Regions from separate parts of the Streptomyces sp. NPDC046881 genome, predicted to be linked through region 2. Evidence: riboswitches for the same ligand, from Rfam matches in the RefSeq annotation. Region 2 holds a riboswitch; the other holds the start of a gene.
What was found. Region 2 has a riboswitch for guanidine ahead of ABZ923_RS13280 (multidrug efflux SMR transporter). Riboswitches for the same ligand answer to the same signal wherever they lie in the genome.
Positions count from the first base shown of each region.

Region 1: it holds a riboswitch for guanidine, as region 2 does, so the genes downstream of both, ABZ923_RS00280 (MBL fold metallo-hydrolase) here and ABZ923_RS13280 (multidrug efflux SMR transporter) in region 2, are expected to answer to the same signal.

Region 1 covers NZ_JBEYXJ010000001.1:62,190-69,682, reverse strand. Annotated here, with positions in the region: gene ABZ923_RS00295 (RHS repeat-associated core domain-containing protein) at 1-3,384, shown strand, start outside; gene ABZ923_RS00290 (hypothetical protein) at 4,482-4,625, opposite strand; gene ABZ923_RS00285 (hypothetical protein) at 4,631-4,855, opposite strand; guanidine-III (ykkC-III) riboswitch at 5,011-5,078, shown strand; gene ABZ923_RS00280 (MBL fold metallo-hydrolase) at 5,091-5,969, shown strand; partial or broken gene ABZ923_RS00275 (IS5/IS1182 family transposase) at 6,064-6,153, shown strand; gene ABZ923_RS00270 (hypothetical protein) at 6,904-7,493, shown strand, end outside.
Region 2 covers NZ_JBEYXJ010000021.1:20,024-27,516, forward strand. Annotated here, with positions in the region: gene ABZ923_RS13275 (transglycosylase domain-containing protein) at 1-1,160, shown strand, start outside; gene ABZ923_RS13280 (multidrug efflux SMR transporter) at 1,176-1,496, opposite strand; guanidine-III (ykkC-III) riboswitch at 1,531-1,601, opposite strand; gene ABZ923_RS13285 (co-chaperone GroES) at 1,652-2,011, opposite strand; gene ABZ923_RS13290 (DUF3618 domain-containing protein) at 2,034-2,363, opposite strand; gene bcp (thioredoxin-dependent thiol peroxidase) at 2,457-2,924, shown strand; gene ABZ923_RS13300 (HNH endonuclease signature motif containing protein) at 3,063-3,725, shown strand; gene ABZ923_RS13305 (HNH endonuclease) at 3,722-4,279, shown strand; tRNA gene ABZ923_RS13310 (tRNA-Leu) at 4,279-4,362, shown strand; gene rdgB (RdgB/HAM1 family non-canonical purine NTP pyrophosphatase) at 4,414-5,016, opposite strand; gene ABZ923_RS13320 (SGNH/GDSL hydrolase family protein) at 5,043-6,377, opposite strand; gene ABZ923_RS13325 (DUF445 domain-containing protein) at 6,573-7,493, shown strand, end outside.

The DNA of each region.
Region 1 (7,493 bases), on a different contig from region 2:
CGCGCCCGCAAGAGATCGATACGTCTGTCCGCGCTGGCTGTTGTGGCCTCCGCGGCCGTGGCCGCAGCGGCTCTGCCAGTCGGCGCCCAGCCCGCCTTCGCGGCGCCGAAGCTCGTCTCGGTCTGGGGCAAGAACGGCCCCGACTTCACGATGCCGCCGGTGAAGGTCGGCACGAACCGTCCGGTGAAGTCGCAGCCGTCGAAGAACCCGACAGACGACGTGTACCTGCCTTGGCTGCGTGAGCAGCGAGCCCACGCCAAGGGCCCCGCGTCCGGCGCGTCCGCCAGGAAGTCGAAGCCGGCCGATCCGGCGTCGGCCGCGTCGGTGCTGAACCTGGTGCCGGAGGGCCAGGGTGATGTGCCGTGGCACCGTTACACGACCTTCGCGATCACGGACGCGCTGACGGCGAAGATCGACTACTCGACCGGCAACCTGATGCTGACGGCGACGGACTTCGACATCGCCGGCGTGGGCCAGCGCCTGCGACTGGCCCGGACGTACAACTCGCTGGACGCGCCCTGGGGCAGGGTTTCGCAGCGCTGGTGGCAGCAGTACGAGCGCTACCTGTCGGTCTCCTCCACCGAGGTGATCTTCTACGACGCCTCGGGCGCAACGGTCCGCTTCAAGAAGAACAGCGACGGCTCGTTCGCCACCCCGAAGGGCTACTCGGAGGATCTGAAGAAGAACTCCGACGGCACCTACACGCTGACGAAGTGGAAGTCGGGCGTGAAGGAGACGTACAACGCGAACGGCTGCCTGACCAAGGTCACCGACCGCAACCACGGCACGATCACCGTCGACCAGCACGACGAGAACGGTGAGAACAAGGGCTTCAAGCTCACCGACACCCGCTCCGGCCGCTGGATCGACCTCTACAAGACCTACCCGTCGCAGTGGCAGGCCAAGGACAACACGGGCCGCACCGCCGTCTACAACCTCGACGCGGCCGGCAACCTGTCGGCGACGACCGACACCGAGGGCAAGACGGTGGCGTTCGGCTACGACACCTCGGGCCGGATCAACAAGATCACCACCGCCGAGGGCCGGGTGACGGTCTTCACCTACGACGACACCAACCGCGTCACCTCCATGCTCCGCGCCACCGGCTTCAATGCCTCCGGCAGCACCGGCCCGACCTGGACCTACGGCTACAGCGCCGACTCCCCGACCGCGGCCGGCACCACCACCGCCACGGACCCGGAGACGCACGCCACCACGTACGAGCACGACGGTGACGGGCAAGTCACCGACGTCACCGACGCGCTCCAACACCACCGTTCGACAAAGTTCGACGCCAACCACAACATCGACACCGCCACCGACGCGATGGGCTCGGGCACCACCCCCGGCAACACCACCGACTACGGGTTCGACGACCGCAACAACCTGGAGACCGTGAAGGCACCCACGGGCGGCACCACCGTCAACCACTGGCAGTCCATCGCCGGCGGAGACGTCCCCTCGGACTCCACCAACCCCGACGGCGAGAAGACCCAGTTCACGTACGACGCGGTGGGCAACACCACTTCCGTCGCACAGACGGGAAGCGGCGGTGGCAACGTCTCCTACGACTACAACCCCGCAACGCCCACCTGCGGCGGCTTCGAGGGCCAGCGCTGCAAGGCCAAGACGAAGATGACCGCCTCGAAGACGGTCACCACCGACTTCCACTACGACGCCAAGGGCAACCTGGACACGGTCACGCCTCCGGCGCCGCTGGACAAGACGACGTACACCTACGACGACCTCGGCCGCACCAAGTCCGTCACCGACGTCCGCGGCGTGACCGTCACCTACACGTATGACAACCTTGACCGCATCCGCACCGTCACCTCACCGAACACGGTGAAGGTCGAGTACTGGTACGACGGCGACGGCAACCTGGTCCAGCGCTCGGACGGCACCGGAACGGTGAAGTACCAGTTCGACCCGCTCCAGCGGGAAACCGTCCGCACGCTCCAGGACACCTCCCAGACGCTGCTGGCCTACACCCCGGCCGGCAACGTGGACTACTACCAGGACCCGGCCGGCAAGGTCGACTACGCCTGGAACGAGGTCAACAAGCTCAGGGAGCTCAAAGATCCGCAGGGCCGCGTGACGACGTACGCGTACGACAAGAACGACGTGCGCACCACGACCACCTACCCCGGCGGGACGGTCCAGAAGGTCGACGCCGACGCCTCCAGCCGCCCGAAGAACATCAAGGTGACCTCCGCCCAGGGCACCCTGGTCGACCTGGACTACACCTACAACTACGGCTCCGACGGCAAGAGTGACGGCAGCAAAATCCGCACCAGCACGGACAATGTGAGCGGGCTGAAGCGCACGTACTCCTACGACGGTGCGGGCCGCTTCTCCTACGCCAAGGAGGAGAAGGCCGGCAGCATCACCGACTCCTGGCAGTACTGCTACGACCTGGCCGGAAACCTCACCTCCCAGGGAGCAGACCAAGGCTGCCCGCGCGGCACCACCTACACCTACAACGACGCCCAGGAACTGACCTCCAAGTCCAGCACCAGCGGCGCCTGGTCCTACGACAAGATTGGCAACGAAACCGCCGGTGCCTCCACCGACGACTACCTGCGCACCGGCGAGCAGTGGACCGACCACTCCCAGATGTCGTCCATCGCCGTGAACGGCAAGACCTACGCGGGACAGTACGGTTCCACTGACCAGAGCGAGCGGATCAGACTCGGCGACACCTACTTCCACAACGGCCCGCTCGGCCTGTCCGCCAAGACGACGGCCGGCACGGACATGGGCTTCAACCGGGAACCCGGGGGCACCCTCAATTCCATGACGACCGGGGGCAAGACCTACTACTACCTCACCGACGCGCTCGGCTCGGTGATCGCCCTCGCGGACATCGACGGCAACAAGGTCGACAGCTACGCCTACAGCCCCCGGGGCGTGCGCATCCTGGCCCAGTCCACCGAACCGGTCGCCCAGCCCTACCGTTTCGCCGGCAACTACCAGGATCCCACGGGCCTCTACCACCTGCAGGCCCGATACTACGACCCCAACATAGGCCGCTTCACGCAGCCCGACCCCTCCGGCCGAGAACAAAACCCCTACCTCTACGCTGCCGGCGACCCCGTCAACCGCATCGACCCCACCGGAACCTCGTTCATGAGTTTCGCGGAGTCTGCGTCCAAGAAGGTCGGCTTTGCGTCCGACGTCGTCAGCATCGGGCAGATCGCCAGTCAGGTCTCCCAGGGACAGTGGAAGGAGGCGGCTGGTACGGCACTTTCATTCGCCGCGGACAAAGGCTTCACGGCGGGCTGCCTATACATCACCGGCGGTACCGCGGCCCCTGTGTGCGCGTTCGGTGGGACGGCCGCGGGAAACGCAACCCAGGAAATCTATGATCGAGCCACCTCGTGAGGTGAAATGAACCACGTGACAATGGCCTACAAGGGATGGCCGTCCGGAACGCCGATCTCAGTTCTGGTGGTCGTCATCGTAGTCGTCCTCGCAGTCGCAGCCGTGATAGGGCGCACAAAACGCAAATAGGATTCTCATGGCACAGGTGTATCCGTGGATCCACCTGACCGACATCCGGCACCATGGCAACCACGTCGGCATCCCGACGCGACGACAGCGGGGCCGGACAGGACCATCCTGCCCGGCCCCGCTGCCCGTTCCCGGACGCGGAAACGCAAGCGCTGCGGCCGCAAGCCGCGATGCAACACGACCACCTCGCCGGCTACCGGCTGGGCCTTCACCATCACCATGTGCGACGCCCGCACCGTCGGCCGGCTCGCCGCGGATCGGACCGCCGGACTCGACGCCCTGGGCATGATCTGAGACAAGCACCCGCCTGGCGCGCCCACCTAGCCGCCGCGTCCGACTACCACAGCGCCCGCGGCCACCCCCCGCCCCGCCCCCGTCAGAGCCCGGCTCGCCGTGCAACGCCACCTCGCCTCCACGTACGAGCTGACCAGTACCCGCACGGACGCCCTCACCGCCCTCGATGCCGACCGGCGCATCCCACACGGAGCGGACCGACCCCGCAACTACCACCGATTACGCATTGGCCTCGCCTCCGGCACCGCCCCGCCGCCCTCACCCGGCCGATGCGGCGGGGCTGGTCGACTGGCAGGATTCCCGAGCCTGCCGACCAGGCCGGTCACCGGCGAAGGCGCGGCAGCCGTGGCGCCCGCCCGCCCGCCTTCGCCCCGATCGACTACCGCGGCCGCCATGCCGTGGAGTGCGGTATCAACCGCCTCGAACGCCACCGGGCGGCAGCCACCCGGCTCGATGCGCTTGCCGTCCACTACGTGGCCACCGTCCACGTCACCGCCATAGACGAATGGCTCCGCCTACTTCCGAACACGACCTAGTGACCTGAGTTAGAGATTCTTCGTCAGATCGGCGGCCGTCAGCCGGAAGCCGTGCGGCCGCCAGGTTAGGCCCGGCCTGCTGGAATCCGGTCTTCGGCACTTCGGGCAGCTCGCGAGAACTACCCGAAAATCTCCGACTCAGGTCACTAGATCAGTTCTGGCAGGTGCGTCGCGGCAGGGTAGGAGACCGGTGGTGAGGTAGTGGTAGACGGCCTCGTCGATGCACGTGTTCTTCGGTGCGAAAAGACCCGCCCAGACGGTGTGCCGGAAGGCACCGCGCAAGGTGATCAGACGGAAGTTCTCCAGATTGCGATGGGCAGCCAACTGGCCATGGTGACTTGAGCTGCTGCGGAAATCTGTCCTCCGGCGACCACGCGCCCGATCGGATCCCCCGATACCGGTGGTCGTAGGGCGTTGGACAGTGCGGCGTCCGACGGCCGACCGCCAAGACGCTCCCGTTTGAGCGCGCCCACCCGCCGCAGGTCAACGAAGAAGTCCGGCGTCTTGCTCATCGCCCACCCGGGTGCACGGAACAGACAACGCCGGACACCCAAAACTGGGTGAGAGCACAGAGCCCGGGTGCAGAGCGACGGGGGCTCCCGAGCCATGGTGTTCGAGTCCCACACGCCCGCCTTCACGACCACCAGCTCCGCCTGTTAGCGTCGCCTTGGAGGCTCGTACGTGCCTGCCCCGGACGAGATGTGCGCCGTACCCGGCCCGCCAAGACGACGCACTCAAGGAGACGTCATGGGTGCCCGCACTTCTCTGATCGACTTTACCCGATCGACCCCCAGCCCTCGTGGACTGGATGTCCGGTGGATCCATGGCTCGCCCTCGGCCAAGCACAACACTGACCCGGACATCCAGGTCCACACCTACGACGAGCACACGTTCATTCTGCGGCAGAACATGGCGATTGACTACGAGGCGCCGTTCCTGTTTCTGCTCTTCGGTAACGAGCGGGCGGTGCTGATCGACACAGGAGCGACCGCATCCGCCGAGTTCTTCCCACTTCGCCAGGTGGTCGATGAGCTCATGGAGTCCTGGCTCGATCGCTACCCCCGACACGGGTACCAGTTGCTGGTGCTGCACACCCATCCGCATGGCGACCACGTCGCCGGCGATGGCCAATTCACTGATCGTCCCGACACCACGGTGATCGGCGCGGAGCTGACCAGCGCCTGGCCGTACTTCGGATTTGCCGATCATCCCGATGCCGTGGCGCAGGTCGACCTCGGGGGCCGGGTGCTGGAATGCCTGGCCACCCCGGGCCACCACGAAGCGGCCGTCACGTTCTACGACGCGTGGACCGGGTTCCTCCTCACCGGTGACACGGTCTACCCCGGCCGCCTGTACATCAAGGACTGGCAGGCATTCAGCCGGACGATCGATCGCTTGATCGACTTCTGTGACCAACGGAATGTCACCCACGTACTCGGCTGCCATATCGAGATGACCCGGCAGCCGGGCGTGGACTACCCGATCCGTACCCTCTATCAGCCCGACGAGCCCCCACTGCAGCTGACCACCGGCCACCTGCATGAGATCCGCGCAGCGCTGAAGGAGATCGGTGATCAACCCAGCCGGCGCGCCTTCCCACTGTTCATCCTGTGCCCTGACGCATGAGCGGTACCGACAGGACAGGGTCCGTCCCGGCTCCCGGATGCGTTGCCTGCAGGCCGACAAGAGGTGCCGCCGGGCGAAATGCGGGTTATTCGTGGCCTGGCTGCACCAGTTCAAACGGCTTCGCACCTGTGATGAAGGAAGCGCTGATTTCCGCCAGAGCTTTCTCGAACCGGCCTGCAGCCTCCCTGCGGACCGCAGGTCCTCATCCGTGACGTCGAAGGATCCTGCAGGCTCAGCCCGTGCGAGCGCAGCCGCCAGAGGCCGAAGACTTCGCTCCCGTCGGCTGGGAAGAACAAGGCCTCGTGCCATACGCCGTCGTCCCCCAGAGCCCGTGGCTGAAGGGATGGTTCCCTGGGGCTGCCAGCGTCTCTGCAGGACGGCGTTCCGTAACGATCGGTGAGTCCGCCGGGGGAGCAGCGCCCGCTCGCCCGGTGGTGCACGCCGGCGTGTCCGCTTCGAGCGACCCCTGGGTGCTGGGGAGGTCCATCTGATCGGCGACGCCTATCTACCGATCATGAGAGGCGATCCGCCGATGGCGCAGGTGATCTGTGAGGACGAGGTGGCGGACCTGGTGATCGCACAGATGCTCTCGGCTGGGGTTGCTGTGGTCGACCGCTCATGACCCATCCGGGCCGTCTCGGGGCCGTCGAAGGGGCGCAACAACTTCTCCGTGCACCGCCCCGCACTATGCGCCCCAGGCTCAACGGCTTGTCGACTCATCGCCGCTACGCAGTTGGTCATCACCGGCCACCGCCGCATCCTGCGCCTCGAGAAGCGCTCGGAGTCGTGGAACCCGGCGCTCACCCGGCGCGTTTCCGGGACCCACCAAGACCCAGGCGTCCGAATTATCACGATGTGGGTGATGTCTTGAAATGGCCGCCATTCTACAAAAAATCTTTGCTCCTTGATCGCGTTCTGCTTAGTGTCCCCCCTCGTGCCGATCTTCTATGTCCGGCACAGACCTGTAAGGGGGAAGATCAGAGTGAGACGAGTCAAAATCGCCATGGGTGCGGCGGCAACCGCGGCCGTGCTCGGCGCCCTCGCCGTTCCGGCAGCTGCCACGACCAGCAGTGAAGCCGGACCGGCCGCAGCCAACCCGGCATACAAGATTCTCAAGCACCTCGACTACTCGGGCCCCGGCAAGGCTTCGTTGCGCGTTGGCTACTACGACCGCGCACGAGACAAGGGCTTCGGCTGGAACAAGGTCAAGAAGAAGCACAACATCACGAAATACTCCGCGGTCGAGTACATCGCGAAGTCCCCGAACCGCGACCGCGTCGGGAACACGACGACGTATCACATGACCGGATACGCGGGTAAGTACCGGTGCCGGAACGGCGTGTGCACTCTCGTCAAGCAGTACAAGATGATCCTCTCGGTCAACGAGAAGGTGCAGCGTGACGGCCAGGACAAGGGCGTGATCACCATGTACTGCGTGGGCGTCGTCCGGTGCCCGAACTGGGTCAGTACGGCCCTGGCCAAGGAGAACAGGTCCCTCGCCGCCGACGACGAGGGAACCATCGT
Region 2 (7,493 bases):
CCACCACCCAGGACGGCCGCACCATCACCCCGAACACGGTCTACGACGGCACCAACCAGCGCCCCGTCCAGGGCTGGACCGGCGGCGCCTACGCCCCCGAGAACGAGGACCAGCGGTCGTACGGCCCGATCACCGTCCGCAAGGCCACCGACCTGTCGGTGAACTCCGTGTACGCGCAGATGGCCGTCGACGTCGGCCCCGCCAAGGTCAAGCAGACCGCGATCGACCTCGGCGTCCCCTCCGACACCCCGGACCTCCAGCCGTACCCGTCCATCGCCCTCGGCACCGCCACCGCCAGCGTCCTGGACATGGCCGAGGCCTACGCCACGCTCGCCAACCACGGCAAGCACGGCACGTACACACTGGTCGAGAAGATCACCAAGGAGGGCACGGAGGAGGTCAAGCTGCCCGACGAGGCGGCCAAGCAGGCCGTCAGCCGGGAGGCCGCCGACACCACCACCTCCGTCCTGCAGAGCGTGGTGCAGAGCGGTACCGCCACCGCCGCGCAGGCCGCGGGCCGCCCCGCGGCCGGCAAGACCGGTACCGCCGAGAGCGACACCGCCGCCTGGTTCGCCGGCTACACCCCCGACCTGGCCACGGTGGTCTCCGTCATGGGCCAGGACCCGGTGACCGCCAAGCACCAGCCGCTGTACGGGGCCCTCGGCCAGGCCCGCATGAACGGTGGCGGCCCGCCCACCCAGATCTGGGCGCAGTACACGCGCGACGCGCTGCGGGGCAAGCCGGTCCGCGACTTCGACCTCCAGCTCGAACCGGGCGCCGACCAGATCCAGGAGCCGCCCGCCACCACCAGCAGCGCCACGCCCGGCACCGACGGCGGCCCCAGCGACGGCGGCGCGACCGCGACCCCGACCGACGGCGCCACGGCCACCCCCACCGACGGCGGCGCCACCGGCACCCCGACCACCGGCGGCGCCACCACCGGCGGGAACCCCACCACCGACGGCGGTACGACCACGGACGGCGGCGCGACCACCGGCGGCGACACGACCGGCGGAGGCCCGACCACCGGCGGCGGGACCACGGGCGGCGACACGACCGGCGGAGGCGCCAACACCGGGGGCGGAACGCCGGGCGGCGGCACGACGGGTGGCGACACCTCCGGTACCGACGCGGGTGCCGGAGGCTTCCCCGGCACCTAGGGCCCGCCCGGCCTGTCAGTGGCCGCTGGTCGCCTTCAGCCCCACCACGGCGACCAGCAGCAGACACACGAAGAAGATCCGGGCGGCGGTGACCGGCTCACCCAGCACCACCATGCCGAGCACCGCCGCCCCGGCCGCGCCGATCCCCACCCACACGCCGTACGCCGTACCGATGGGCAGGGACTTCGCGGCGTACGACAGCAGAACCATGCTGGCGACGATGCCCGCGCCGGTGAACACACTGGGGACGAGCCGGGTGAAACCCTCGCTGTACTTCATCCCGATCGACCAGCCGACCTCCAGCAGACCGGCGACGACGAGCAGAACCCAGGCCATGACAGGCACCTCCGAGACGTGACGGCTCTTCTCCGCTGCGTCGTCTTTGCCTTCGACCCGGTACGGCGCGTCTCGTCGGGTTCCTTCCGAACCTAGCAAAAACACGACGAAGAGGGCCGGTGACCACCGTCACCGGCCCTCTTCGCTACGCGTTGCTACAGGTACAGGCCCGTGGAGTCCTCCGACCCCTCGAACCGGTCGGCGGCCACGGCGTGCAGGTCGCGCTCGCGCATCAGCACGTACGCCACGCCCCGCACCTCCACCTCCGCCCGGTCCTCCGGGTCGAACAGGACACGGTCGCCGGGCTCCACCGTCCGTACGTTCTGGCCGACGGCCACGACCTCGGCCCAGGCCAGCCGCCGCCCCACCGCCGCGGTGGCGGGAATCAGAATGCCGCCCCCCGACCGCCGCTCGCCCTCACCGGTCTCCTGCCGCACGAGAACCCGGTCGTGCAGCATCCGGATCGGAAGCTTGTCGTGGTGGGGAGTGCTGTGCTCGTTTCTGTTGGCGCTCACGGCTCGAACCTACCTGCCCCGGTCAGTCCCTGCGCCGCCGGGCCCCGAGGGCGAGCAGCCCCACGACCCCCACGACGACGAGCGCGACGGGCACGACCCGCTCCAGGCGGGGCGCCCCCTCCTCATCCACGAACCGGGCCCGCACCTCACTGACGGCCCGGTTGACCTGCACATACGCCCGCCCGACCGTGTGATCGACATTCGCGATCACCTTGGCCTTGGCGTCCCCGACGATGGTCTTCGGATGCACCCGCACCCCGATCTCGTCGAGCGTCTCGGCCAGCACTTCACGGCGGCGCCTGATGTCCGCCTCGATCTGCGCCGGGGTTCTGGTGTCCGACGTGTCCGCCACCGTACGGCCTCCGAAGTCTCCTGATGCTGTTCCGAACAGTTTGTCAGCTCTGGGTCGCGCCGCACCGCAAGGCCCCCCGGTTACGCTGGCCCGATGAGCGAGCGACTCCAGCCGGGGGACGTGGCCCCCGCCTTCACCCTCCCCGACGCCGACGGCACCGAGGTGTCCCTCTCGGACCACAAGGGCCGCAAGGTCATCGTCTACTTCTACCCCGCCGCGCTGACCCCCGGCTGCACCAAGCAGGCCTGCGACTTCACGGACAACCTGGAGCTCCTGGCCGGCGCCGGCTACGACGTCATCGGAATCTCCCCCGACGCCCCGGAGAAGCTGGCGAAGTTCCGCGAGAAGGAGTCCCTGAAGATCACCCTGCTCGCCGACCCCGACAAGAAGGTCACCGAAGCCTACGGCGCGTACGGCGAGAAGAAGAACTACGGCAAGACCTACCTGGGCGTCATCCGCTCCACGATCGTCGTGGACGAGGAGGGCAAGGTGGAACGCGCCCTCTACAACGTCCGCGCCACCGGCCACGTAGCCAAGATCATCAAGGACCTGGGCATCTGACCCGCCCCCACCGCGACAACGGCCCGCACCGGAACCCCCGGCGCGGGCCGTTTTCCGTGATTCCGGGCGTGACTGTCCGATAACCGGTTCGTTACTCCGTACGGGCAAGGAACACCTGCCCGGGACGGAGGGGGCTCGATGGGGGCCAGCGCGTACACGAAGGAACGGCTGGAGACGGCGGCTCGCGGCGCGAGGACGTTGTCGGAGGCGCTGGAGAGGCTGGGGGTGGATCCGAGGAGTTCGAGGCGGGACTACGTCAGGCGGCGGATGAAGAAGCTCGGGGTCGACACGTCGCACTTCGCGCCGGAGGGGGTGAAGTGGACGCGCGAGGTTCTCGAGCCGGTCGTCGCGGTTTCCACGAGCACCAATGAGGTCGTGCGCCGACTCGGGCTCGACTCCGTGGGCGGTCACCAGGCCAACATCGCCCGGCGGATCAAGGCGTACGGCATCGACACCTCGCACTTCACACCTGCGGTCCGAACCGAGCGGATGCGGCACAACCAGCGCCGGCGAACGCCCGAGGAGATCCTTGTCGAGGACACGTCGGCGCACGCTCCGCGTGTCCCGAGTCAGCGACTCAAGCGGGCCATGCGCGAGCTGGGCGTGGAGGAGCGCTGCGCCCTGTGCGGTACCGAGCCGCTCTGGCTCGGCGAGCGACTCCCACTCGAGGTCGACCACGTCGACGGCAACTGGCGGAACAACCGCGTAGAGAACCTCCGGTTCCTCTGCCCCAACTGCCACTCGACCACCGACACGTACCGAGGCCGTGGCAAGAGCCGTGCCCGAGCGGGTGCCGTATGAGCAGCGGAGCGCAGTACCCGCGCGAGCGGCTGGCCCAGGCAGCCGCGCCCACCGGCAGGCAGGTGCGACCCGCGCCGGAGGAGCTGCGGGCGGTGGCCGATGCGTCGGCATCCGTCGCCGAGGTGCTTCGCCGCCTCGGTCGTGCCAACAACGGCGGTCAACGCGCGCTGCTCGGCAAGTGGATCGCCGAAGACGGTCTCGACACCGCGCACTTTCTCGGCCAGGCACATCAGCGAGGGAAGCGGGGTACGAATGCCAAGCGGCCGGAAGCCGTCCTGGTGCGGCACGAAGGCGGACACCGGATCGCGACCGAACGCCTCCGGCGGGCGCTCCGCGCAGTGGGCGTTCCCGAGCGGTGCGCCAGGTGCGGAGTCGGCCCGGAGTGGCGCGGCAGGCCGATGACCCTGGAGATCGACCACGTCGACGGCGACTGGCACGACAACAGGCGGGAGAACCTGCGGCTGCTGTGCCCCAACTGCCATGCGATCACGCGTACCTGGTGCAGGGGCGGCGGTAGGCGGCGAGCAACTCCCGGTACGATGGCAGGCGGCTAGCGGCGGTGGCGCAATGGCGACGCAGCAGACTTAGGATCTGTGGCCCTTGATCGGGCTTGAGGGTTCGAATCCCTTCCGCCGCACAGAAGCGACCTGCGAATCGAAGGGTGACTCGCAGGTCGTTTTTTGTGCTCTCAGCCCAGCAGTTCCCGCACCACCGGCACCAGCCCCCGGAACGCTTTCCCCCGGTGGCTGATCGCGTTCTTCTCCTCGGGAGTCAGCTCCGCGCACGTGCGGGTTTCGCCGTCCGGCTGGAGGATCGGGTCGTAGCCGAAGCCGTTCGTGCCGGCGGGGGCGTGCCGCAGGGTGCCGGGCAGCCGGCCCTCGACCACCCGTTCCGTGCCGTCCGGGAGGGCGAGGGCCGCCGCGCAGGCGAAGTGGGCGCCGCGGTGTGCGTCATCGATGTCGGAGAGCTGGGCCAGGAGCAGCTCCAGGTTGGCCTGGTCGTCGCCGTGGCGGCCGGCCCAGCGGGCGGAGAAGATGCCGGGCGCGCCGTTCAGGACGTCGACGCACAGGCCGGAGTCGTCGGCGACGGCGGGCAGCCCGGTGGCCTGGGCGAGCGCGTGGGCCTTGAGCAGGGCGTTCTCGGCGAAGGTGATGCCGGTTTCCTTGACGTCGGGGACGTCGGGGTAGGCGTCCGCGCCGACGAGCTCGTGGGGGAGTCCGGCGTCGGCCAGGATGGCCCTCAGCTCGGTGATCTTTCCGGCGTTGCGGGTGGCGAGGATCAAGCGGGTCATGCCCGCCAGTATTCCTCGCCTCCCGGTCAGAGCTCCGCCTGCCCCGCGCCCCGCAGGGTGCTCAGGTCGAACACCTCGCCCATGGTGCGGTAGCCCAGGTCGCTGGGGTGCAGGTGGTCGCCTGAGTCGTATTCGGGGCGCAGCCGGCGCGGGTCGTAGGGGTCCCGGAGGGCCTTGTCGAAGTCGACGACGGCGTCGTACACGCCGCCGGCCCGGATCCCGGCGTTGACCTGCTGCCGGACCGCCTCCCGGGCCGGGGTGTAGCCGCGGTGGCCCTGGAAGGGCATGAGGGTGGCGCCGATGACCTTCAGGCCGCGGGCGTGGGCCTGGCGGACGAGGGTGCGCAGGCCGGTGAGGATGCGGTCGGGGTCGGCGAGGCGGGGGTTGCGCAGGATGTCGTTGACGCCGAGGGCGATGACGACGACCTTGACGTTGGTGCGGGAGAGCGCGTCGCGGCCGAAGCGGCCGAGTCCGCTCTGGTTCTCGGCGGGCCGGCCGAGGCCGTCGGCGAGGACCTGGTTGCCGCTGATGCCCTCGTTGACGACGCTGTAGCGCGGCAGTTGCCCGCCGTTCTCCAGGGCGCTGCGCAGCCGGCCGGAGAGGATGTCGGGCCAGCGGCGGTTGGTGCCGGTGGTGGAGGTGATGCCGTCGGTTATGGAGTCGCCGAGGACGACGACGGTGCCGGTGGCCTCGTTGCTGAGCAGGTCGAGGGCCGTCACGTAGCGCCAGTAGGGGGTCTGTTCGGTGTACGGGGTGCCGGTGGCGTCCTCGGTGCGGTCGCCGGTGGCGAGGTACGACACCTGGCGGGCGTGCGGGTGGTAGGTGACCGGTCCGGAGGGCGTGGGGGAGTAGGTGGTGATCAGGACGTCGGCGCCGTGCGGGACGGTGAGGTGGACGGCGTCGCTGACGGCCTGCCCGCCGGCGGGTATGACGACGCCGGTGCTGCCGCCGAAGGTGAGGCGCCGCATCGTTTCCGCGTCGGCGGCCGCGGTGCCGTCGCCGCCGGCCAGGGCGAGGGAGGCGTGGCCGATGGTGAGGGGGGACTGGCCGTAGAGATTGGACAGTGTGACGCGGGCACTCGTACCGCCGGTGCTGGTGTGTACGACGTTGCGGACCGAGCGGCCCGCCAGGCCGGCGGTCTCCGTGCCGGGTTCGCCGCCGACGGGGGCGGTGGCCCAGGCGCCGACCCAGGTGCCGGTGGAGGCGGGGGCGGCGTGGGAGTCGCGGTGCGGGCGGTTGTCGCCGAGGGTGCTGCGGGGGGTGCCGTCATCGGCCGCGACGGTGACGTAGATGCCGGCGGACAGTGCGATGACCAGGGCGATCAGCGCACCGAGCACCGCATAACCATGACGCTTGGCCACTCTTGTGTTGTTCTCCTCGACAGATGGGAGCCCGAGGCTCCGATCTTGCTCACCCATGATGCGTCATGGGCCGGGGAGGTCTGACAGGGCCCTGCCACGACTCCCCTCCAGACAGACGTCGGGAACTCCTGTTCCGTTCCGGGAGTCGGTCAGGAAGGGACAATTGTGTGCGGGATCACCGAACGGGTGGAGCTGATGGAACCTACCGAGACGGGAACACCGGGGCGGGTGGCGTCGTACAAGACGATGACGGCGTTCACCCCGGCCGACGAGGAGCGCAGGCGCGGGGTGCGCCGGATGAAGCTCACGGCGACGGGCATGCTGCTGTTCGTCGCGGTGGTCTACGTGCTGGCGAAGGCCGCGGGGAACGCGGGTGCCGGGACGTGGACGGACTACGTGGCGGCGGCGGCCGAGGCCGGCATGGTGGGCGCGCTCGCCGACTGGTTCGCGGTCACGGCGCTCTTCCGGCATCCGCTGGGGCTGCCCATCCCGCACACCGCGATCATCCCCACGAAGAAGGACCAGCTGGGCGTCTCGCTCGGTGAGTTCGTCGGGGAGAACTTCCTCTCCGAGGACGTCGTACGGCAGCGGCTGCGCGCGGTCGGGATCGGCAGCCGGCTGGGGGCCTGGCTGGCGGAGCCGGAGCACGCGGACCGGGTGACGGCGGAACTGGCCACGGCCCTGCGTGGGGCGCTGACCGTGCTGCGCGACTCGGACGTGCAGGCGGTCGTCGGCGAGGCGATCACCCGGCGGGCCGACGCGCAGGAGATCGCGCCGGGGATCGGCAAGACGTTGGAGCGGATCGTCGCCGACGGCGGGCACCGGCGGGTGGTGGACCTGGTGGTGGCCCGCGCGCACGACTGGCTGGTGCTGCACCGGGACGACGTGATGGTGGCCGTGGAGGGCGGTGCGCCCGGCTGGACCCCGCGGTTCGTGGACCGGAAGGTCGGCGAGCGGGTCTACAAGGAGCTGCTGCGGTTCGTCACCGAGATGCGGGACATGCCCTCGCATCCGGCGCGCGGCGCGCTGGACCGCTTTCTCACCGACTTCGCCTCCGACCTGCAGTCCGACACGGACACCCGGGCGCGGGTGGAGCGGCTCAAGGGCGAGGTGCTG